2 regions of the Pelagicoccus enzymogenes genome follow, and region 1 is predicted to be linked to the other one. Evidence: riboswitches for the same ligand, from Rfam matches in the RefSeq annotation. Region 1 holds a riboswitch; the other holds the start of a gene.
The links. A riboswitch is a leader RNA that binds a small molecule or an ion and turns the genes downstream of it on or off. The one in region 1 is predicted to bind thiamine pyrophosphate.

Region 1 (11,867 bases):
AAGCTTAACAAGGCGTGCCAGGCAACGAGCGCAAGCGCTCGTCGCCTGCACTTGTCGTTCGGTAATTAAAAAATGGGCACTTACCACACACTTGTAAACCTGACTAAAAAGGAAACCCTCAGCTTCGCAAAGGTCTCCGGAATGAAAGCAAGAGAGATCACTGGAAATCCAGCATCCTCAGCGATGGTGACGTGGTACATGCTCAAGAACTCCGGCGATAGAATTGGATTTATGCCAGACGACGGAACGAATCCGTTTGTGGACGTCGACCCAATCGAAATCCAAGACTTCGAAGAAAAAGAAGAAGAAATAATAGACGAGTTACTGAGAGAAGGGATTCTAGTGGATTGTGGATCCACCTACCTAGATGATGACGATCCTTCGATATTTAGCCGTGACCTGAGAAATGGTTGGATGCCAGAAGATCTTCTAGTACCAAAGAATCAGACCGAACAAGGCAGAGCTCACAATGTCGGCAAACGACCGCCCCTTTCATAACGACCCCATGAAAATCAGCATCAACAGACTTGGAACCTCAGTCGAAGCCGACATCGTGAGTCTTTGACGTTAGGGAGAAAATGAAACTCAACAATCACGAACAAGAAGTAATCGCCCTATGCGTCATAGTGGAAGCACTCGACAATACGGTTAACCACTCTCTCTTGGACGTTCGTCCAGACAAAGAAACCCCGAACGAAGTCTTTGTCTACTTTCACGACTACATTCATCGCGATTTGTTCTTAATTCGAACTTTAGATATTACCAAAGAAAAGGTTTCAAAGAACCTACTAGGCATCGAAGGCTCGTGCATAGACGCACTACACTCTATTTGCCAGCAGCCATCTTTCTCGAAATACGATAGTATTAACAACTTGAGACTATCAGTTGAAAGAATCAAAGACTGGTTGAATAAATCTAAGACTGTAAAATTGTGGCTCCCCTCCTTAAACATTGATGCCTCCATCGAAGTCACCCGATTGGAATTGCTAACGATCTCAGGAAATACATCGAAACATAACATCTCTAGACTCACTGGAGTATGTTCACAAATTCACAAGATACTCGATAGGAACGGCTACAAATCTGATTTTGAATCAATGCCATTTGCACTAGAGGATTTCGAAGAGCACCTAAACGGAAACTACTTTATTTACTATGGAACCCAATTATCAGAATTACTGAATAACCTTAGGTGGGGAATACAGGACTACCTCCTCCCATTGTTCCGAGAAAACCATAAGATCAGCCATCAAGAGAGTGGCGACTATCACTTTACCTATCCAAATGAAATCAACGATAAATTAGCAAAAGAATGGTTCTGGCGACTACTCAACTTAGTCAGAAGAAAGCCTTACTTTGAAAAGTTCAGGAGTTCTCGCTACCTAAACGAAGAGAGCTCACTAGAAACAAAAAGATAGACCCTAACCAGACGGTCGATACAACTCCGGCAAGCGCTCCGCGCTTGCCTCCGCGTATCACCTCGACGTTGACCAATAAAAATAGATGAGCCCCGAAATAATGAACCTACTATCCGCAGTTGTCGGTGGCTTGATCGCTGGCGTATTCAGCATACTAGCGACCGTCGTTACTCTTAATCACCAAAAGAAAAAACGAAAGACCGAAGAGGAAGACCTCATTTTCGGATTGCTCCAAGCGATCTACGACGAAGTCGATACTTTATGGAGTCGCTTTCGAGATACATCTGGCTCTTACATAGGAAATTTAGAACCTGGATCTGCATTTCTCTTTCTAGTCCCCATATCTCAGGACTATTTTATCGTTTATAAAAACAACGCCCACCTAATCGGAAAAATAAAAGACAACGATTTAAGAAAAGCGATAGTAAGCACATACACTAAAGGCAGCGGTCTCATCGATAGCTTGAGAATGAACAATCTGATGGTCGAAAACGTTGAGCATTGGCACCAAATGTTTTTACAGACCAAAGATGAAACACATCAAAGTATTATGAATACGCATATTCAACAGTGTGCAGCCTACGCTTCCAAAATCTCAGAGTCATACAATGATTTAAAAACAGAAACTGAAGGACTATTGAGACGACTACAACAAAAGGGAGTTACTTACCTAAAATAGGCCAACAAGGCGCCGCAGACAACGAGCGCAAGCGCTCGTCGTCTGAGCTTGGCGTTAGTGCGCCAGGCGAAGCATGGCGCTTCTTATATGATGAAAGTTCATATGTATACAAAACCTAGCCAGTAGTAACTACCGAGTGTTGCGGGCATGTCAGCTAAGTCAGAAAGAATGGGATACATAGCGATGGTCCTTTCCGGCGCGGAAAGGTGCCGGATGGCGAAACGGCATGCGCGAAGCGTACACAGGGAAGGACGCAGGCCGCAGGGGAGTCGCAGCCCCCTAAAGCAATTTAGCCCCGTAATGAGTGTTCTAGATGCGGACGGCGACGGTGTTAACGTGACCGGAAGCCAGCATCGGCGGGATCGCGATGGCGAGATCCCGTCGGGTCCGTCGGGGTTCGAAGCTGTGGCATGCGCCCAGAGAAGCGAACATGAACCTGGGAGACCTGCCCGCCTCTCCGCAAGGAGTAGGCTGTATCAACTAACCGGAGACACGGCCGATGGGCATTAAGAGGCAGGAGTCAGACCCGTCCGTAGTACTCGGAGACGGTAGGGCCGATCGCGCGTCCGAGCCTGTCGCCGAAGGCGGCGAGGGCATGGGGAAGGGACGGGCTGGGCGGTTAACCGAGCATTGCTCCCACGCGGCGGGCGCTCCTCGGACTACGGCGCCTATCCAAGCGCCTTCAGGAACATCCAGACCGCCATAGCCATCATCATGAGGTTCTCGGTGAGGGAGACGAAGCCGAGCGGCACCTTGCTCCCTCCGCCAACGCAGGCGCAGTTCAGGTCGCGTTTTTCCAAGTAGACTGCCTTGAATACGGATATGGCTCCCACAGAGCTGAGGAGAAGGACCAGCGGCGCCACGAATAGGGACGCGATGTGGCCGATCATCAAGGCGCCAGCGCCGGCTTCGACGAAGGCGTAAAGCGAGGCGTAGGGGACGAATCGTTGGGCGATCAGGTCGTATTGCACGAAACCGGTAGCGAAGGACTTAAGGTCTTGCAGCTTGAGGATGCCGAGCACGCACATGCTGAAGGCGACGAATTTTTCGAGGAGTCCGATCCAGGAAAAGGGGCCGACCGCTGCGCATGCAGTAACGGCAGCCATCGCGAAGCTTACCGAGAAGACGGCGACGATAGGTTGGTAGGTTTTTCCTTCCGAAGGGTCGGGCCCCTTGCCTAGGTACTCGCGGAGGTCGTCGTAGCCGCCGAGCCGCTCGCCTTCGATGTAGATTTGCGGGGTTTCGCTGACGCCCTGTTCCTCCTTGTATGCTTGGTTGGCTTCTTCGCTTTCGAGGTGGCGGTCTTCGATTTCGAAGCCGGCTCGGCGGAGCAGATCCAGAGCTTTGATGCCCCAGGGGCACAGGTGCTTGGGAGTTACCATTCGGTAGATTGTGGCTTTTTTGCTCATGGTGATCAGCGGTTGCAACTTGCAAGGTCGGCGGCTTTCGAAATGCAAGCGGCCGAAGGGCAAGTCGTTCTCAGTGCAGTTCGAGCATAGAACCGCACAGGCTGCGCCATCCGGCTGGAGCCCTTTTCTCGAACGGTTCTATTTCGAGATGCCAGCTACTTTGAACGAAAATTCGTAGGGCTCACCTGCAACGAAAACGACGAGGGTGAGCGGCTCGCCGGCTGCTATGGGTTCGGCGCGGAACTTTACCAGGCCGGTGTGGCTCTCGCCGGGATTGAGCTGGTGGATGGTGAGCAGGTCCTCGAGGTCTTGCTTGAGGCGGATCGACGACTGGCGGCGTGCGGAAGCTTTGTTCGCGGCTTTGGCGGCGGTCATTTGGGCGATGGTCTGGCTATTGTCGCGAATGGCGTCGGTTCGTTGGACGGAACTGGTTTGCATGGCGGTCGCGGCTTGGCTGGCGTTGTACTCTTCCGCTTCGCGATCCATAACTTTATTCACGAGCTCAGTGTATTCTTCCAATGAATACGATGAGATTTTCGTATCGCCCGATGTCAGAATGATGCCAGAGGCCGTCAGGAACAGGTAGTCGTCGCCTTGGTTCTCGACCGTTATGGAGAAGCTTGGCAGTTCGTCCAATTTGCGGGAGAAGTGGGGAGTCAGCAGCTCGACCGAAACTCGATGCTCTTTTTCCAGGACCAAGACATCTGGATTTTCTCCTAGTGGCTGGGAACCGCTGGGGCTGATGGCGAATTGGGTGCTTTCGCAGCCGGCGAGAATTATCGCGCACGCGACGAGGCAGATTTGTAGGGTTCGGATCATATTGGGGATGGGGTTGGATGTTTTTGTCATGACCTAGGTAGGTCATGCGCTTTTCATCCCTGCGATCCGACAGCGATTTGGGAAAAGTAGGACTCTTTAAGGCGTAGCTCACGCCTCCTGCAGCAGTTTTGCGGGACGGCGAGCGTGGTGGTGGATGTGCTTGAAGTTGGAGATGAGGTCCGACTCCAGGCGAAAGAGCTCCATGCGCTCGGGGTCGCGTCCGACTAGGCTGCTGCGCAGGTCGTTTTCCGCGTCGTCAGCCAGCTTTCGAAAGCCTGCTTTGCTGGCCAGGAGCTTTTCGACGTCAGAGGGATCGCTCTTGGTGGTCACCAGCAAGGACAGCCGCAGGTCTTGCAGCAAGGCTTGGTGGAGCTCGCTCAAGGTGCGTCGCGTATTGTCGCCTATGGGGTGGCCTGCTTCGAGGCGGTCGTAACCGAGCGGGAGGACATGGGAGTCGAGCAGGTCGCCGATGTTTTCCCAGCTGTTGACCAATGCGATGGTCTGGTTGATGGCGTGTTGGTCTTGGGGGCCGAGTTTTGCGGATTGGATACGAGCGAGGTAGTTGAGGATGGCGGTCTGCAGTTCGTCCAATTCGTCGTCGCGGCTCGCAAGCTCGCGCAGGTCGGAGAGGTCTCCCTCTAGAGCGGCGTGCGGGATGTCTTCCGCCATGGATACGGCTAGCGTGGCGAGTCGGCCGCATTCGAGGCGCACCCGGTCGATGGCGAGAGAAGGCGTTTCCAGGTAGAGGGGGTCGAGGTAAAGAGGCTTTCCGGCGGAGCTGGTTTTCTTGGCCCGGTCCGGGGCGACCGCGGTTGCCAAGCGGGCGAGGGGACCGGTGAAGGCGAGGAAGAGGAGCAGGTTTATGAGATTGAAAAGGGTGTGGGCAACCGCCACGTCGCGGCCGATGGTGCTATCCTGCAGCACGGTCTCCGCCACGAAGCGGCTGAGCGATGCGAGCTCAGGGATGAAAGCGAACCATATCGCTACCCCTAGCAGGTTGAAGACGATGTGGATGAAGACGATGCGCCAAGCTGCGGCAGGGCGTCCGATGGCTGCGAAGAGTGCGGTGATGCAGGTCCCTATGTTTGCTCCGAAGGCGATGGATATGGCGGCTTCGAGGGATATGAGGTTTTGGTTTGCGAAGATGATAGCCAAGCCGATGGTGGCTGCTGAGCTTTGTACTACTGCGGTGAATACGAGTCCGATGGCCACGCCCCAGAGCGGGCTTTCGATGGCTTGCATCGCCTCGAGGAACGGCTCGTAGCCGCGCAGCGGCCGGGTGGCGTCACCCATGAGTTGCATGCCGAAGAAGATGGCGCCGAGACCCAGGAGCAAGGTGCCGACTTGGGCGAGCCGCTCGCGCGACTTGAGGAAGGATATGGAAAGGCCGACCGCCATGAGGATGGCGCCTGCCTCGGAAATTTTGAAGGCGATGATTTGGGCCGTCACGGTGGAGCCTACGTTGGCTCCGAGGATCACCCCTACGCTTTGGGCGACCGAAATGAGACCGGCCGAGGAAAAGCCGACGAGCAGGACCGTGGTGACCGATGAGGACTGCACTGCGGCGGTGATGGCGGCTCCAGTTGCAGCGGCGGCGAATCGGTTTCGCGTAAAGGATGCCAGCAGGTCTTTCAGGCGTGATCCCGCGATGTGGGTGAGGGCTTGGGTCATGAACCCCATGCCCAGAATGAAGATCGCAAGTCCGCCAACCAAGGACAGCGTGATCGAGAAAAAGGGCGGAGTATCCATTTGCGGGATAATGGATTAGGCAGGGTGCCTTGTGAAGTTGGAAATGGTGCGCGGCGGTGGCCGCCAACCTGGGTAATAGATTTTGGCCGTGACTCCTATCGCGTCGGTCGCGTCGCGAGGCGAAGCGCCCTGCGAGCCCTAAGAATCTCGGTTGGCGTAGAGTTGCTTCATGGCATGGTAGGCGGCGCGCGGGTTGCGATCGACGTCTACGATGCCCCACCATTCTTCGTTGAATTCAAGGTCGGGATAGGGGCCGCCTCCGGGGGCGATGCCGCCGATGTCGTGCTCATCGGGCGAACCCTTGCCGTCTTTCCACCATTCGTCGCTAAATTCGAACAAGGCTCCGCCGAGGAGTGGACCGTTGCCGCGAGATGCGTAGCTGCCCATGATGAGTTGAGTGAGCCGCGTAACGGCGCGTGCTTGCGCATCGGGTGCGTAGCGTCCGTCTCCTTGCCGGTTGTCGATGGCGTCAGCTCCGTATTCGCCGAGGTACATCGGCTTGTCGCTAAGCTTCTGCCATCGCTCGAAGACGTCGTCGAAACTGTCTGAGCGGTAGATGTTAAGACCCCATAGGTCGACGTCGAAGCGTTGCTCGACTTCCTTACTGGGGAGCTCTCCATAGTTCAAGGCGATGGGGAGCCTGCTGTTCGTCGATTCGATAATCGTGATGACATTTTGGATACGTTGGGCGGCTTGCTCGAAATTTCCTTGGGGATTGTACAGATGGTTGTAGTTCCACTCGTTCCCGATTTCCCAGAATAGGCTGGTAGGGTGGTTTTCCAGGGTAGCCAAGGTGACGGCTATTTGATCGTCGGAGATTTCATGGAAATTGAAGATTGGGACAATGACCCTGAGGCCGTAGGCCTCGATCAGGTCAAGAACCGCCTGGTCAGTGATTGGAGAGTAGGGGCGCAGCGTGTTGAAGCCAGCGGCTGCAATCAGCTTCAGGTCGCGCTCGACAAACGACAAATCGTAGGCGACGCCTCCGGTACGGTAGGCCAAGCCTTCCGGGTGGCGCTGTCCCTTCGGTATGGGGTTCCAGCAGATTCCTTTTATGTCGAACGGTTTGCCTTCGACTAGGAGGACTCCCTGCTGGATGGCAACGCGAGGCTGCCCGGCAACCTCTTCGGTGGGCGCGGTTTGCTCCTGGCAGCCAGACACTGCGAGCGAAACGAGCAAGAGAAGCGAGATCAGGATATAGGTCGGGGAATTCATAAGCCTCGCTTACAAGAGTTGCACTAGAGTGCACCTTAGTCAAGGAGCGAATGAAGGATGATACGAGGGGCGTTTCTGGTGGAGGCGTACTTTTGCTTCGTTGTAAGGTACTCGAAGAGGCAACCGCTGGGTCGGCGGTCGCCCCACTGATTTCCATTCTGCCCGCTGGGACAGCGGGCCCTACCTTTATCGCGTGACGAGCGTGCTCCCACAGTTTGATTGGCTTATCGCGGCGCGAGGCCACTTTCTACGGGATCCTGCAAGGGAATCGCGACCAAGGTCGCTCCTACTATTGGTAGACTTCGCCGCCGCTTTCGCGGAACTGCTTGGACTTTTCCTCCATGCCGGCCGCGAGGGCTTCGTCAGGCGTTTCCATACCTTGCTCTTCGGCGTACTTGCGCACGTCGTCGGTGATCTTCATGGAGCAGAAGTTGGGTCCGCACATGGAGCAGAAGTGAGCGGTCTTGGCAGCGTCTTGCGGCAGGGTTTCGTCGTGGAACTTCATCGCAGTCTCTGGATCGAGGCTGAGCGCGAATTGGTCTTCCCAACGGAATTCGAAACGAGCCTTGGAGAGGGCGTTGTCGCGGTACTGGGCCGCGGGGTGGCCCTTGGCGAGGTCGGCGGCGTGGGCGGCGATCTTGTAGGTGATGACTCCATACTTCACGTCGTCCTTGTTGGGCAGGCCAAGGTGTTCCTTGGGCGTGACGTAGCAGAGCATGGCGCAGCCGTACCAGCCGATCATGGCGGCGCCGATGCCGGAGGTGATGTGGTCGTAGCCGGGAGCCACGTCGGTGGTAAGCGGGCCGAGCGTGTAGAAGGGGGCTTCGTGGCACCACTCGAGCTGCTTCTCCATGTTCTCCTGAATCATGTGCATAGGTACGTGGCCGGGGCCTTCGTTCATGACTTGGCAGCCCTTGGCCCAAGCGCGCTTGGTGAGGTCGCCTTGTACCTCGAGCTCGGCGAACTGCGGGTAGTCGTTGGCGTCGGCGATGGAGCCGGGACGGAGGCCGTCGCCGATGGAGAAGGAAACGTCGTAGGCGGCGCAGATGTCGCAGATATCGTCCCAATGCGTGTAGAGGAAGTTTTCCTTGTGGTGGCTGAGGCACCACTTGGCCATGATGGAACCGCCGCGGGAGACGATGCCGGTCATGCGCTGGGCGGTTTGCGGGATGAAGCGCAGGAGGACGCCGGCGTGGATGGTGAAGTAGTCGACGCCTTGCTCGCATTGCTCGATGAGGGTGTCGCGGTAGATTTCCCAGGTGAGGTCCTCGGCCTTGCCGTTGACCTTTTCGAGGGCTTGGTAGATGGGCACGGTGCCGATGGGCACGGGGGAGTTGCGCAGGATCCACTCGCGGGTTTGGTGGATGTTCTTGCCGGTGGAGAGGTCCATCACGGTGTCGCCGCCCCACTTGGTGGCCCAGCGCATCTTTTCGACTTCCTCTTCGATGGAGGAGGCGATGGCGGAGTTGCCGATGTTGGCGTTGATCTTCACGAGGAAGTTGCGGCCGATGATCATGGGCTCCAGCTCGGTGTGGTTGACGTTGGCTGGAATGATGGCGCGTCCGCGGGCGACCTCGTCGCGTACGAACTCGGGGGTGATTTCGTCGGGGATATTGGCGCCCCATGGGTTGCCCGGATGCTGCTTGAGCAGGGAGTTGCGCGGGGCGTTGGCGTTCATCTTGAGCGACTCCTTGGCGTTTTGCAGCTTGGCGTTCTCGCGGATGGCGACGAACTCCATTTCCGGAGTAATGATCCCTTGGCGGGCGTAGTGCAGCTGGGTGACGGGCGTGCCCTTGCTGGCCCGGAGGGGCTTTCTCTGGGAGTTGTCGAAACGCTTGAGCTTGCCGGATTCTTCGGCCTTGGAGCGGTGCACGTCGGAGAGGTAGCCGTCGTCGGCGGCCTTGAGCTCGCGGCCTTGGTACTCCTCGACGTCGCCGCGCTCGAGGATCCATTGGCGGCGGATTTCGGGCAGGCCCTTTTCCACGTCGCGGTGGTAGTCGGGGTCGCCCCAGGGGCCGGAGCAGTCGTAGACGCGCACGGGCCCGTTGGGCTCGGTGGAGCCGTCGGGCTTGCGGGTGTCGTTGAGCGTAATCTCGCGCATGGGGACGCGGATGTCGTCGCGGGAACCGGCGATGTAGATGCGGCGGGAGTTCGGGAGGGGCTCGAAGGTCGAGGAGGCGTTGTTTTGTGTGTCTGACATGGTTTCGAAAAGAATGAGCGGTTGAAGTCTCAGGCCATGTCAGAGAGGGGAGGCGCTCCGCTTGAACGGAGGAGACATTCCCTTCGACGGCATGACCCGTATCAGGTTCGAAGGGTATGGGAAGCGCACGTCTTCCTGTCTCGGCCCCACGCGTGGGACTCCCCTATGTTTAAGAAGCTGGAAGGCTGAGGGATGGAGGATGAGAGGGGAAGGGAATTTTTTGGGAAAAGGAGTTCGGGGTCGCTGTTTGAACGTCCGGAAGAGGTGGGCTGGCCGTTCCGCGGGCGGCTGGATTGGATATGATGGGGATGGATGTGAAGTCGCCTTTTGCAGCGCGGACGACGTGGCAGTCGTCCCTCCAGACGCGAAAAAGCCCCGCAGCTGCTGGGCTGGCGGGGCTTGGAAAAGCGTTACGGGGTGTCGGCTAGTTGGTGACGGTGATGGGGATCACCACGTCCGAGTAGCCGCCGAGCTCGACGTAGAGGTTGCCGGAGCCGGGTTCGCCGCCTTCCACGCGGATGCTGGTGGAGCGTTGGCCGGCTGGGATGACCACCTCTGGCATGATCACGCTGTCAGGCACGTCGGTGGTGACGGTTACGGCGAGGCCGCCCGGAGGGGCTTCGGTCGGGATGGAGAAAGCCAGGATGCCGCGTTGGCCCTTGCGGAGGCTGAGGCTGCCAGGGGATACGCGAATGTTGGAGGCGTCAACCCTTAGGCTTCCAGCGGAAAGCTCGCCGTTGAGGCCAAGCACGGTTACGTTGTAGTTGCGCCCTTCAGGGAGGCTGGGGACGTAGAAGGCGAGGGAAGTGGAGCTCTCAGCTTGGGTGACCGCTGGCGTGCCGCCGACCATAACCTTGTCGTCACGCGTGAAGCCGCGTCCAAGGATGGCGATACGGGTGCCGACAGGAGCGCGATTGACCTCCAGCTCGACCGAGTAGCGGTTCTCGACTTGGATGGTCTTGACGTCGGTAGGGATTTCCTTGGAGACCACTGCGGTGGCGGTCTTGCGCTGGTAGCGGACGAGCAGGTAGTAGGCTGCCTTGTCGCGGCCGGGCGGCATGGTGTAGTCGTATTCGTAAAGGGAATCGCTGCCCGGAACGCGGCTCATGGAGTGGGCCTTGCCGTCGATGATGATCTCGGGACGGACGCTGCCTTCCACGACCGCATTGTTCTTTACGGAAACCTGGGCGGTGATTGAGTAGGTACGCGACGGGTTGGCCTTGTGGGTCGACGGAGTGAGGTCGACGAGCTTCAAGTCGCACCCGGCGAGAAAAAGGGCAATCGGCGCGAGAACGATCGCGAGCCAGGTTCTACGGTTGGTTTTGGAAATTCGCTTATCCATGTTTTCGGGCTGGTAGAGTGAATTAATGCCTGTATTGCAATCACATAACGGACTTGCGGTGAAGCAAATAGTTCACGGGTCCGTTGCGATTTAAGATAAATGGAGGACAAAGCGTGAGCAAAAGCAAACACAAGGTGCCGCAGCGGCACGGGGAAACGCCGTTAGGGCTTTACCTGCACGTGCCCTTTTGCTCCACCTCTTGCGACTTTTGCGGCTTCTATCAGATACAGTCGGATCGCAAGGGAATCCTCAGCTACATCGACGGGGTGAAGCGGGAGCTGGAGCTGGTAGACGTTGGTAGCCGAAAAATCGATACCATGTTCTGGGGCGGTGGGACTCCGGGGCTGCTGCCGGCGGCCGACATGCTGAAAGTCGGATCGTCCATAACGGATGCCCTGGGGATGCCGACTCAGGAGTGGACGGTGGAGATGGCGCCCTCCTCGGTGAAGCGCGACAAGCTCGAAGCCCTCAAGGAAGCGGGGGTTACCCGGATTTCCATGGGAATCCAAAGCCTAAACGAGCGTCTGCTCGAGGCCTTGGGTCGCCAGCATTCGCTCAAGCAAATCCACAAGGCCTACAATCTCATTCGGGAGGTCGGGTTTCGTTCCGTGAACGTGGACTTGATCTTCGCCATTCCAACGCAAACCGAGGAAGAATGGCGGGCGGACGTGCGAGGGGCGCTCGCCTTGCAGCCAGACCACCTGTCCACCTATTGCCTTACCTTCGAGGAGGATACCGCGCTTTTTATCAAGTTGCAGCAAGGCAAGGTCTCCATCGACCCGGACCGCGAGGCCCGTTTCTACACGGCCATGTGGGAGGAGGCGGAGAACGGAGGATTTCAGCAGTATGAAATTTCCAACTACGCTCGGCCCGGGCACCAATGCCTCCATAATGTGTATACTTGGCGAATGGCGGAGTGGATCGGCGTCGGTCCGTCCGGATCGAGCCAGTGGGCGGGAAGTCGCCACACCAACACGCCGGACCTGAAGGATTGGCTCGCAGGATTGGAACGGGGCGAGCGCGGGCTGGTCGATCG
Region 2 (11,867 bases), on a different contig from region 1:
TGCAAGGCAGCAGCGCCCTTATCCTTGGCCTCCTCCTCGGCGGCATGATGGCCTTCGACATGGGGGGCCCCATCAACAAAGCCGCCTACACCTTCGCCGTCGGCCTCGTGGCCACCCAAATCTACGGCCCCATGGCCGCCGTCATGGCCGCCGGCATGGTTCCCCCGCTCGGCGTCGCTCTCGCCGCCACCCTCTTCAAAAATCGCTTCAGCGCCGACGAGCAACAAGCCACCAAAGCCACCGCTGTGCTGGGCATCGCCTTCATCACCGAGGGAGCCATTCCCTACGCCGCCGCCGATCCCTTCCGCGTCATTCCCGCAACCATCGCCGGATCCGCCACCGCAGGCGCCATCTCCATGGCCGTCGGCAGCAAGCTGATGGTGCCGCACGGCGGGATCTTCGTCCTAGCGATCCCCAACGCCATCACCCACATGCTCGGCTACCTCATCGCCATCGTAGCCGGTACCCTCGTCACCACTACCGTTCTATTCTTCCTAAAAAAGCGCCGCCCCGCAGCCAACGAAGCCGCCGCATAACCACCAACGCCAATACCGTAATGAAAAATAAACTACCTCTCGCCATCGCCCTGCTCGTCACCACCTCCACCACCTTTGCCGAAAACACCCCTTGGCAGGAACGCGATCGCCTCTCCGGCGACTGGGGCGGCGCCCGCACCGCCCTCGCCGACAGCGGAATCGAAACCTTCGCCTACTACACCGGCATCTTCGCCAGCAACGTGGACGGCGGCAACGAGTCCGACGAAGCCTACGCCGGCGGACTCTTCTTCGGCGCCAAGTTCGACCTCGAGAAGAAGTTCGGCTGGGATGACACCGAATTCGCCATTGCCGGAATCGACCGCCATGGCCGCAGCATCGACGCCGCTGTCGGCGGCCAGTACAGCGTCATGCAAGTGGTCGGCGGACAAACTACCTTCCTCTACAACGTGACTCTCGAGAAGCAATTCATGGACGACCAGCTGTCATTGAAATTCGGGCGCATGAGCGCGACCGACGATTTCTGCGGCTCGCCCTTCTTCAGCTACTCCATGAACAACGCCGTCAACGGCCAGATCCGAGCCGCCCTCTTCGACGGAGTCATGACCTCCTACCCCTTCGCCGTCTGGGGAGCCCGAGCCAAGTACCAGATCAACGAAACCACCTACGCCCAAATCGGAACCTTCCAGCTCTCCGAAAGCATGTGGGATCCCAAGAACCACGGTACCGACTTCGCAATCCGCGGGAGCGACGGACTCTCGGTCTTCACCCAGCTCAACTGGAACCCCACCTTCAACGACCGCCCCGCCCACTTCTTCGTCGGCATGAACAACGCCTTCTTCGACATGGACCGCTTCGATAGCGACCAAGATCGCGAAGAGTTCGTGCGCTTCTACGCCAACGCCGATTACCAAGTGTATTCGGAATCTCCCGACAGCGACAACGGACTCACCCTCTTCGCCACTATTGGCTACACCAGCCACGACGACGTCGCCATCGTCCCCGTCCAATCCACCTTTGGCGCCAACTACCGGGGCCTCTTCCCCGGACGCGAAAACGACAGCACCCTCTTCTTCGCCACCTACGGCGGCTTCAGCGACGTGTATTCAAAAGTCGAATCCGAAGCCGGCCGTTCCGAGGCCGACTACGAAATGGTCATCGAGCTCGCCCACCGCTTCCAGCTCAGCCCTGCCAGCTATTTCCAGCCCGACCTACAGTACATCGTAAAGCCAGGCGGCACCGGCGACATCGACAACGCCCTCGTCCTCGGCTTCCAATTCGGCGGCAGCTTTTAAGTCTAGTAAACAGTTAACAACCAAGAGCGGCGCCTGGGAGTCTCCCCAGGCGCCGTTTCGCCTCCGTAGGGTGCGGCCTATAAGGCCGTCCCGCAGAGCCCCCTCCGCAAACTTCTTTTACTGCAATCGCCGGCAGATTTATTCTCACTCGAACCATGACCGCCTACATCAACAAAGACACCCAAGTCTGCATGTCATTAGCAGCCCGTCCCGGCAACACAGGGACACGGTTGCACAACTACCTCTATCGCGAGCTCGGCCTCAACTACGTTTACAAGGCCTTCACCACCGAAGACCTCGCCGCAGCGATCGGAGGCATACGAGCCTTTGGCATTCGTGGCTGCGCCATTTCCATGCCCTTCAAGGAGGACTGCATCCCCATGCTCGACGAACTGGATCCCTCCGCTACCGGTATACAGTCGGTCAATACGATCGTAAATACAGCCGGCCAGCTCAAAGGCTACAACACCGACTACACGGCCGTCTTCTCCCTTCTGAAATCGCACAACGTCCCGAACGATTTAACCTTCGCCCTGCGCGGCAGTGGCGGCATGGCCAAAGCAGTGGCTTGCGCCCTGCGCGACGCAGGTTTCCAGAACGGCGCGGTCGTAGCCCGCAACCCCGAGAAAGGTCCGTCCTTGGCCCAGCAATACGGATTCAAGTGGAAGCCAAACCTGGAGGAAAACGACGAGCCCAACTTGCTCATAAACGTCACCCCTATTGGCATGGAGGGCGGTTCCAGCGCTGAAGACTTAGCGTTTCCCGAAACAATCGTACGCTCCGCGAAATTCGTATTCGACGTCGTCGCCCTCCCCTCAGAAACGCCTCTTATCAAACTCGCCCGCTCCCAAGGAAAATCGGTGATAACCGGAGCTGAAGTGATGACCCTACAGGCCATCGAGCAATTCGTGCTCTACACCGGAATACGTCCCGCAGCGGAACTGATAGCCCAAGCCTCCAAGTTCGCGCGAGAGGATCCGACCTAGCAAACCAGCCTCTCCACCGAATTCGGAGACTAATGCATTTTTGGTAGCCTCTTTCTTTCGTCGACTACGATCGACGGTTATCGCCGCGATTATTTCCCACGCCTTAAAAGTCCCGACCTCGGGCACCCCCCACGCGCCGGGGCGCGCAACCGGACTATAAATACCGCATAGACGTTGGTTGGCTAAAACGCCATCGCCTCGGGCAAACGTTGGATCGCAACGCCCGCGACATCATGCGCCCCTGCTGAAGGCTAGGAAACGAGCACCGCCTTCATCAGGGCAACGATGTACTCGCTCTCCTCTTTCCCAAGATGGGCTCCGATCTTCAGATCCATCCGGTCGCTTCTCAGCTGTATCGGATGGCCCTGTAGGTTGAAAGGCCGACGACTGTTGCCACGGACCAAGCCAGAGCTCAGCTCCTCGATCTCCTCCGCCTCGATCTCGACGCGTTTCTTCAGAAGCCAACCTCTTTCGTACACGAGCCGATTCCGGTCCACCTGGAACGATTCGGAAACCTTCAAAGCCCCTATCCACATGCGAAGAACAAAGGACAGCGGAGCCGCCATGAACAACGCGACGAACCCAACGAAGAAGAAAAAAAACCAGTCGACGCTTTCTTGATCATTCAAAAACGGCAACAGCATGCCGAAAAACGGGAACGCCAAGAAAACGGCAACGCCAAGGGTCGGCACCAAAAGCCACGGCCGGAACCCCAGGGGAGGGATCTTTACCGACAGGGAATACTCATCGAACTCCACTTTGGACCGCATCCCAAACGGCACCTCCGGGATGTCGTTACGCAAAAGGCCTTTCCGAAAGCGATCCTTCACGCTCATATCCAACTCGACATGCTTCCGGCGCACTTCGCCAGCTCCCGAGCGATCCACAATATCGACCTCCAGAAACTTGGCGATCGCCTCCGCCTCCCGCCGCGAGTTAGATCCCTTGCGCTCTTCCGTTACTTTCAGCTCGCCGCCTTTCTTCAACGTCAGCTTTACTGGATACACCGAATAGGACGAATTCTTGGATCTGCGAATTTCATGCGTGATGGTCACGAGTTCGATATCGCCGAGCGCATAACGCTTAGTCCTCAGAGGGACCAGCAACCCCCACCAAGAGGCAACTTCTCCCTGCCCCTTATCGATCCTCAAGCCAGAGCGATAAAACAGAATCCCCGCCCCCACCGCGACGAAGACACCTCCAAACGGCAGACCGAAGAAAAGCGGCAAATCCCCATCAAGCTCCCCAACTGCGATCAGGATCGTGGCAACAATAACCCCGAGGCCCGCCAAGAAAAACGGCAAGCCAAACAGGCAGGCACACCCGCCCCCATACTTCTTATCAAAAACGTTAGAGTCTAGGGATTCAAGCGGCATAACAAGTAGTAGCGCCACCCTAGGCCCAATCCAGCCTCCGTCAACGCCAAGCCTAGTCCCAGAGCCTAAGAGAACATCCAGCAAGTCGCTTTCGAGCAATCAACTCACTCTCCTTCCTCAACTCCCACGATTCCAGCGACGACGTAGGGCGCGGGCTTTACGCCCGTCCCGCGCACAACCCGATCCAACCAGTGCCATGCAGTCCAATACCCCTCACCCCACCGGCGATCTAACAAAGCAGGGCTAAAAAGACTTCGCAGTATCGATCCCCTCAGTACACAAGACCTCACTCCCAGCCTCCCACCAGGACTCAATACAGCGCGTCGGGAGCTAGAAAAGATACTGGCCATTCCCCACACAGCCCACTACTAAATTTTCATCTCTAGTTACTCTAGTTATCCAACCCTTGCCTCATCCCAAATCCAGGAAGCCTCGGCGATAGCAGTACCCTCATGCTCGATGCCCACAACGCAGCTGCCGCCAAGATAGAAGCCGAACACGACGTCGTAGCGACCTTCGAACCGACTCATACCTTGGATTTGATAATCGACCACATTCGCGGCGCCCAAGGACCTCCAAGTTCGCTATTTCTACCGCTGCACACGCCCGTCACCGTCGCCCCCATGCATGAGGCCAGCTGCACCGAAGCAGCCCCAACCGCGCCGGACTCGTCGATACTTGCACCCGAGAGTTCCTGAACGCCACCGCCGAACAATCGCGAAGTCCAGGAAAGTCCGATGAAGATGCGCTCGTCGAGCTAAGCCGCGATCCGCTGCTGCTCTTTTGCCTTCTTAGCAGGCTGGAAGCGACCAACAAGACGCTGCCCAAGAAGCTGAAGCTAAACGAGCCAAGCAAGGCCGCCGCCTTCGCCACCTTGATGATCGTCGTCAACGCCCTCGTCGAAGCGCAGGAACAAGCGAGTCCCTTCTAAAATCACCTACACTCGATGCCCTGCAAACACCTTTTGGCAACGGGCAATCGATGCAGCAATATCCTCCCGATCCCCATCGACCCGAGGATGGGCACTTGAACTTTCCATCTGGACAATCTGCGACAGCTGCTTCGCCAAGCTTGGCACCCTCTTGTCGTCAGGCGCCAGCCCAACGCCGATTCGTTCCAGAGAATTCACGATTCTGATCACAATTTCTGGATACGCAGCGCCTGCCTGCCGCAACTGATTAAACGCCTCGTTTATCAGTCCATCGTAGGTTGTTTGTAGGCAGTGCACTCTCAATTCCCCTTCATCGTCCACGAGGCAAGCTGGCGGCAGCGACTTTGACCTCACCTGCAGCAAGGCGGCCGAAAGGTAATCGATACAAACGATCGCCGTATTCGGATCGTTGATACCAGGAGAGATCGCCCGCAGAGCGAGCTCCACCAATTGGTCGACCAGAAATTCCAGGTTTTGCTCTGGAGTACGCTTATCCCCCAAGAAGATAGCATCTGAAATGGATTTCGAAACGGACGCCTCGTTCACATCGCCGAAGACCTCGGCGACCACTTCTCCTTTCGCCACGAAGTGCCCCGCCCGTTTCGGCACCGAAATCCGCGCGTTCCCCTTTTTGGCAGTCTCCAACAAACCTTCCTGGTCAATCGCGGTCAGATAGCCCGAACGCTTGGCTCGCACAACGAAGTCAGCCTTGCCCCATTCGGGCTGTTGGCTGCCCTCCTCTTCCGTTTCGCGCTCAGGCAAGGCCTCTATCTTGCTCTCCAGTTCCCTGTACACGCACGCAACCAGGGAGTCCGCTTGAATCGATGTCGCAACATGGTGGATGTAGTGGACAATCAAACACACGCATACGCAGGCTAAGACGATCATCAAGGTTACCGACGGATGGGCCTTGCCCGCTTCCCAGCCATCGTCCATGGCCGGCATGATCAGTATCCCGTAGACGAACGAGCCGATCAAGGCCCCCAGCGTCACCTGCGAGGACGGACTCCTCAAAAAATTGCGCAACAACCGCGGACCGAACTGAGAGGAAGCCAAGGTCAACGAAACGATGGTGATCGAAAAAGTAACGCCTGCGACCGTTACCAACGACCCAACAATCGCGCCCACAATCGCCAACGACGTCTCACGACCGCTTCTGTAAACGAGGGGAACATCTTCCCAAGTCCCCAAGCCCAGTCCCTCCCAATAAAGCATCCCATAGGCCGACACCATCGCCAAGGTGATCGACATAGCGGGCATCAGCCAGAGGCTTTGGCTAACCCTCTCGAAAAGGTTGTTGAGATAAGTTTTCATGAGTGCCGATTCCGTCGTCTACAAGAACTGGACCAAGCCACCCGAAAACACCGGAAACCGCAACCGTTTTGGTAGCCACTCCGCCCCATACAGAGGACGACGCCCTACAAAAATAGGTCCATCCGCAAATGCAGCGGAATCGCTCCTGCAGCACGGACGACACGGAGGTTGTCCCTCCTTCTGGAGGAACTGGTGAATGTGTCGCTACGCTCGGCACCGCCCGGTCCGCACTGCAAGAGCCTATCTTGAGGATCATCACCACAAAAAAACGGGCCCTCAGCGCGAGGACCCGTTAATTGATATCGATACGAACGCAATTGCGACTAAAACGCGTACCTCGCTGTCACCCCGATCTGGCGCGGGTCAGCTGGATTCTCGTAACGGGTCGGCGTCCAGTCTGGCTGGGCGTTGCCGAAATAGAAAAGCCGCTTCGCGTACGCTTCGTCGAAGAGGTTTTTGGCCCAGAGCGAGAAAGTCCACTCCTCAAACTCGTAGCCGATCGTGGCGTTCACTACGGTGTAGGCGTCACGTCGCTCGTCGTTGCTGGAGCTGTTCGACTCGTAGTACTCGTCGCGGCCGCTGAGACGCAGATTGCCGAATACGCCGTTGTTGCCGCTGTAGCTGAGACCAGCATTGTAGGTGAAGCTTGGCGCGTTAGACAGTTCGCGTCCAGTGGAAGCAAGCTCCGTATCAAGCAATCCAATACCGGCGTTAAGCGTCCAGTTTTCGGATACGTACCAGCGGGTTTCCGCTTCTAGACCGAAGTGCTCTGCGTCGCCCTGGTTGGAAGTGAAGTAACGGAAGAATCCGCCAGCGCCCGCAGAGTCGCGCAGCTGGGCATCACTGCGATCAAGGTAGAAAGCGGTTACGGAGGAGGTCATCTTCCCATCAAACCAATTGCTGCGGAGACCGAGCTCGTAGTTCCACAGGGTTTCGTCGCCATAGGTCAAGGGATCGCCTTCTTCGAGGAAGGCCGCGATATTGGCGCCACCAGCTTTGTATCCACGAGCCAATGTCGCGAAGAACAGGTGGTTTTCGGCGATGTCGTTCTCAAAGGTCAGGTTTCCGCCAAACACGGTTCCGGATTCCTTGCCGCGACCGCTGGGCAAAGGCGAGCCGTAGTAGAGGCCTTCGGAAGCGGCCTCAATCGAGTAGTACTCGCTGCGTAGCCCCAGAACGAGACGGGAGGATTCGGAGAGCGACTTCTCGACTTGGCCGAAGAGCGCGTAATTTTCGCTCTCGTAGCTGGAGTCTGCCAACACGGGCCATTCGGGGCTGCTCCACATGTCGCGATAGTCGATGTCGCTGCTCTCGTCGAGCACGCCGAAATAAGCTCCAAGCGTCCAGCGATCCAAGGCTCCGCCAGCACGCGAGTCGTAGCGGAACTCTTGGGAGAAGGCTTCGCGATCACGCACGATTTCCATGAAGGCGTCGTAAGAGCGAGGATCTTCGCTGTTGAGCGTCGTCCAGTCGGAATCGTAGCTGTAGAGCGAGTCGCTTTGGCTGAGGCTGGTGATCGTCGTGAAGGTGCTGTCCTCCGACTGTTGCCACGTTCCGCGCAGGCTGGCCGCGAAGGACTCCTGCTCGTCACGGCCAGGCTCGTCGGAATAGGTTTGGAAACCGCTGTTGTCCAAGCTCCATTCGTCGTAGCCGTTGTTGACGTCGGCATAAAAGAGCGTGCCATCCCAAGTCCAATCGTCGGTAGCCAGCCAGCGAAGCTTCAAGCGGGAGGTGAGCTCGTCGCGCTCGTTGGTATCATCGCGGTCAAGCGTCTGGTTTTCGCGCCAGCCGTCTTGGGAAAGCTGATGCACCGAGAGGCGATACATGAGCCTTTCGCCGCCCAGCGGTCCGCCGAAAGCGATGCCACCGGAAATGAGGCTGTCCTCGCCGATGCTGGTTTCGATCAGTCCGGAACGCGTCGGAGTCGGGTCGGCGGATACGAGCTTGATAACGCCGCCGGCTGCATTAAGACCGAAAGAGCCTGCCTGCGGACCGCGTAGCACCTCGACTTGCTGCATGTCGAAAAGGCTGCCCACGGTGCCGACTCCCGTGAAGTCGAGGTCGTCGATCACGAAGCGGACCGAGGAGTCCGGAGTCTCTCCCTCGAACTGGGAATTCTCGCCGATGCCGCGAATTTGCAAGTAGCGGGGACGCGAAGTGCCACCCGTCCAAGTGAGGTTCGGGATCGCGTCGATCAGGTTTTCGAAGTGCTGCGAACCATCGGCCGCGAAGCGGTCGGAATCGAGCACAGTGACGCTGGCTGTGGTGTCCAGCAGCTCCGATTGCCAGAGCGAACCGGTCACGTAAAGCTCGGGAAGCTCCACCACCGCCATCGATTCGGTGCTCTGCGCCCAAGAAGCGGACGCGCCGAGGCCTGCCGCCGCAGCGGCGAGCATGATTTTATTTCTACGTTGGGACATTTTTGGATCTCAATAGTTTGCGTTTGAGATCCGGCAATGAGCGAAGAAAAGCGAGTCGCCCTCACGTTCGAGATCGGCTCTTACCTTTTCCTACGCCGGTATCAACCGGATCAGGTTCTAAGGGACCGCGTCTGCGCCGACAGCTTTCACCGCCAGCAAGGAAGCATCTCAGACCCATGCCAGGTCGCCCCTAAGGATGCTTTCCGGAGTAGACTTCGCGCTGACCTTGTCAATACCAAGCCGTTACGCATGCGTCACTTCGCTGCGCAGTAAACAGCCGCCGGTCCGCTTCCGCAGGCTCATTCGTCAATCTTTGCTGGCAAGGCCCAATCCTCTCAAGCCGCTCTGATGGAGCAGCTTGGACAGCTGTCAACAGCCTTCCGATGCCACCAGGAAACCCAGAGAACGGCGATGACCTAGCACCCGCACAATCTTTACGGCGGAGCTCAGCCCTACCTTAACAATTCCGCCACCCCGCTTAACGTCCTCGCCTCTGCGCGAGCTTGATCCCGTAAATGTCATTTACCCTGCGAAGCAGAGCGCCCGCCGTATCCAAAAAAAGACGCCCGGCTATTCCCGGACGTCTTTGCAACAAGTAGATTTCGCCTGATGGCCCTAGAACTCGAAGGAGTACTTGGCAGTCAGCGTTCTGCCACGGCCGGCGAAGTAGCGACTGTCGTTTCCTACCGTCTGGGAATAGTAGGTGATGTATTGCTTATCCAATACATTCTCGAAACCGACTGTCAGCAGCCCCTTCTTCAGCTCGTGGGAGAGCAGTAGGTCAACAACCGTATATCCGCTGAAGCCTCGGCTGTCGCTGTCGAAATAGTTCGATGCCTGCAAGCGCGTGCGCAGGCCTTCGCTCCAGTTCCGATTCCAGTAAAGGTTCAAGCGAGCCGGTGGAATATTGGCTCCGTCAAGACGCGTGTCCACCGATCCGTCGCCATCGGTATCCGACTTTCCGTCCACCCATGCAAAAACGCCGCCCAGCTCGTCGCGCTTTCCGAATGAGCGTTCCAGCTCCGCTTCAGCGCCCCAGATCTCCGTTTTCTCGCGGCGAACCATGTAGATACCGTCCTCGTTCGCCTGCAAGCGGCTACCGAGATCCGAGGTCGACCAATAGGCGCTCAACGACGCCCTCCACCCTTCGGATACCCAACGCGCCCCGAGTTCGTAGTTGTCGGTCACGACCGGTTCAAGATCGAGAAAATCGTCCACGTCCTGGTCCGGCACATTGATGCCACGCAGAACGCGTCCTACGTCAGCCATGCCAAAACCTTGCGTGTAGCTGGCAAACACAGTCAGAGGCTCGTTCACCCGGTAGGTCGCGCCTAGATTGAAAAGTACTTCCTCGAAATCGGGGCTGCCTCCAGCGACATCTTGGCTCCCGTAGGATTCGAGCGTGGTGAAATCTCCGACCTCGAGCTTGGCGTTCTCAAAACGTATTCCGGAAGTAACTACAAAATCGCCGACAAGGCGATCAAACTGCACGTAAGGCGCCCAACTCTTGTAGCTTGTCTCGGGAACCCATTGGCGATCCGTCTGCACCAGGACCTGCTGCGTGGTGTCTTCGAAGAAATCGATTCCCGTCACCATGCCCAAATCGCCAAGATAGTCCAAGTCGCGGACGAAGGTCACCTTCGCGCCCTTCTTGTCGGACTGGTTCTCCGACTGGTCGAAGATCAACTCGCCTTCGTAGCGGAAGGTTCCAAAGGTGCCGCCCCCGTAGGTTGCGGCAAAATCGTTGGCGAACAAGTCAACCGAGAGCTTTCCGCCCCCGAGGTCATTGTGCCGGTAGCTCGCCGAAATGGTTTCAACGTCGTTCTGCGTGGCCTTTCCTGGAGTCTCTCCCTTGATCGAAGTGGTTGGAATTCCTTCGGAGCTGTCACCCGCCACCTGCACGTATTCAAGATCCTGCTTCATCTTAAACTTGTTCACCATGACCCGAAGCTCCTGGTCCGCGTCTAGGTTGTAGGTGACTTTTCCATACAAGTCCAAAGTGCTGGAGTTCATGGTATCGCCTTGAGTATTGTCGATGCCCACCAGATTTCCATCCGCATCGAATGACATCGGGCGCCACTCGTAAGTCACACCTCCGACAAAGCCAACCGCTCCCTCGCGATATCCCACTCCGTAAGCGGAACGATAGCCGACACCGGCTGACTCGAGCTCTTCGCTGGTATTGACGCCGAACTCAGCCCACTGTCGCAAGCCATCTACCGCCGGAGCTCGCTTGGTCACGTAGTTGATGATACCTCCAGTCGCTCCCATTCCTTGAGCCGCGGAAGCGCCGTGCACCAGTTCGACTCGCTCGATCATCGCAGGATCGATCGTGTAGCCATCGCGACTTCCATCACGCAAGGGATTGGATTGCGGCACGCCATCGATCATGAAAAGCGGGCTGCGACCGCGGAAGGTTTCGCCGGCTCCCGTCATCTTGCCGCGACTCGGAGAGTAGCTAGGCGCCATCTGGGAAAGAGCGGAAATCAAATCACTCGAAATCGAAAGCTGGTCCTGTAGGGACTGCTCGGATACGATCGAAACGCTTTGCGGAATCGAGCTAATCTGCTTCTCCACCCGAGTCGCAGTCGTCACCGTAAAGGCGTCGAGCTCATGGGCAGCGCCGAGTTCCTCCTGAGCCGTGAGAGAGATTGCTCCCAAGGCCGCGAGCGCAACCGAGTAAGTCGCTTTGATGTTATTACGCTTATTCATCATTATTCGTAGTTTAAAATTTTCGCCGCTCGGGCTTTTCGCTTCCGGGCTAAGTAGAGGTAGAGCCCCGTCCCGAAGAAAAAGGGCATCGTGAGTGATCCGAAAAAGGCCACAGTCTGCCCCGCCACTCCAGCGATGCGTCCCGTGTGCAGCGGATACGCCCAGCGCACCAGCTGCTCTCCTGAGCTGAATTCCTCCCACGGGTGCTCATCAAGCACGTATCCAGATGCTGGATCCAAGAAAAGCTTCGACCGCATGGCAAAGGAAGCAACGTCCTCCGGACTCCATTCGAAGCGGACCGGTTGCCCGGGCTTCGTCGGCATCATAAGTCGCATCGTC

Region 2: it holds a riboswitch for thiamine pyrophosphate, as region 1 does, so the genes downstream of both, IEN85_RS18845 (TonB-dependent receptor) here and thiC (phosphomethylpyrimidine synthase ThiC) in region 1, are expected to answer to the same signal.

What each region holds. Positions count from the first base shown of each region.
Region 1 covers NZ_JACYFG010000022.1:63,014-74,880, reverse strand. The annotation lists gene IEN85_RS10550 (hypothetical protein) at 1-69, shown strand, start outside; gene IEN85_RS10545 (hypothetical protein) at 73-498, shown strand; gene IEN85_RS10540 (hypothetical protein) at 579-1,418, shown strand; gene IEN85_RS10535 (hypothetical protein) at 1,519-2,097, shown strand; gene IEN85_RS10530 (glutaredoxin family protein) at 2,766-3,506, opposite strand; gene IEN85_RS10525 (hypothetical protein) at 3,645-4,325, opposite strand; gene IEN85_RS10520 (Na/Pi cotransporter family protein) at 4,434-6,074, opposite strand; gene IEN85_RS10515 (glycoside hydrolase family protein) at 6,213-7,289, opposite strand; gene thiC (phosphomethylpyrimidine synthase ThiC) at 7,579-9,489, opposite strand; TPP riboswitch at 9,551-9,664, opposite strand; gene IEN85_RS10505 (IPT/TIG domain-containing protein) at 9,914-10,831, opposite strand; gene hemW (radical SAM family heme chaperone HemW) at 10,945-11,867, shown strand, end outside.
Region 2 covers NZ_JACYFG010000050.1:16,261-28,127, reverse strand. The annotation lists gene IEN85_RS18875 (PTS fructose transporter subunit IIC) at 1-536, shown strand, start outside; gene IEN85_RS18870 (carbohydrate porin) at 557-1,789, shown strand; gene IEN85_RS18865 (shikimate 5-dehydrogenase) at 1,945-2,775, shown strand; gene IEN85_RS18860 (hypothetical protein) at 3,027-4,250, opposite strand; gene IEN85_RS25025 (hypothetical protein) at 4,604-4,849, shown strand; gene IEN85_RS18850 (DUF2254 domain-containing protein) at 5,089-6,396, opposite strand; gene IEN85_RS18845 (TonB-dependent receptor) at 6,720-8,816, opposite strand; TPP riboswitch at 8,887-9,018, opposite strand; gene IEN85_RS18840 (TonB-dependent receptor) at 9,432-11,531, opposite strand; gene IEN85_RS18835 (PepSY-associated TM helix domain-containing protein) at 11,531-11,867, opposite strand, start outside.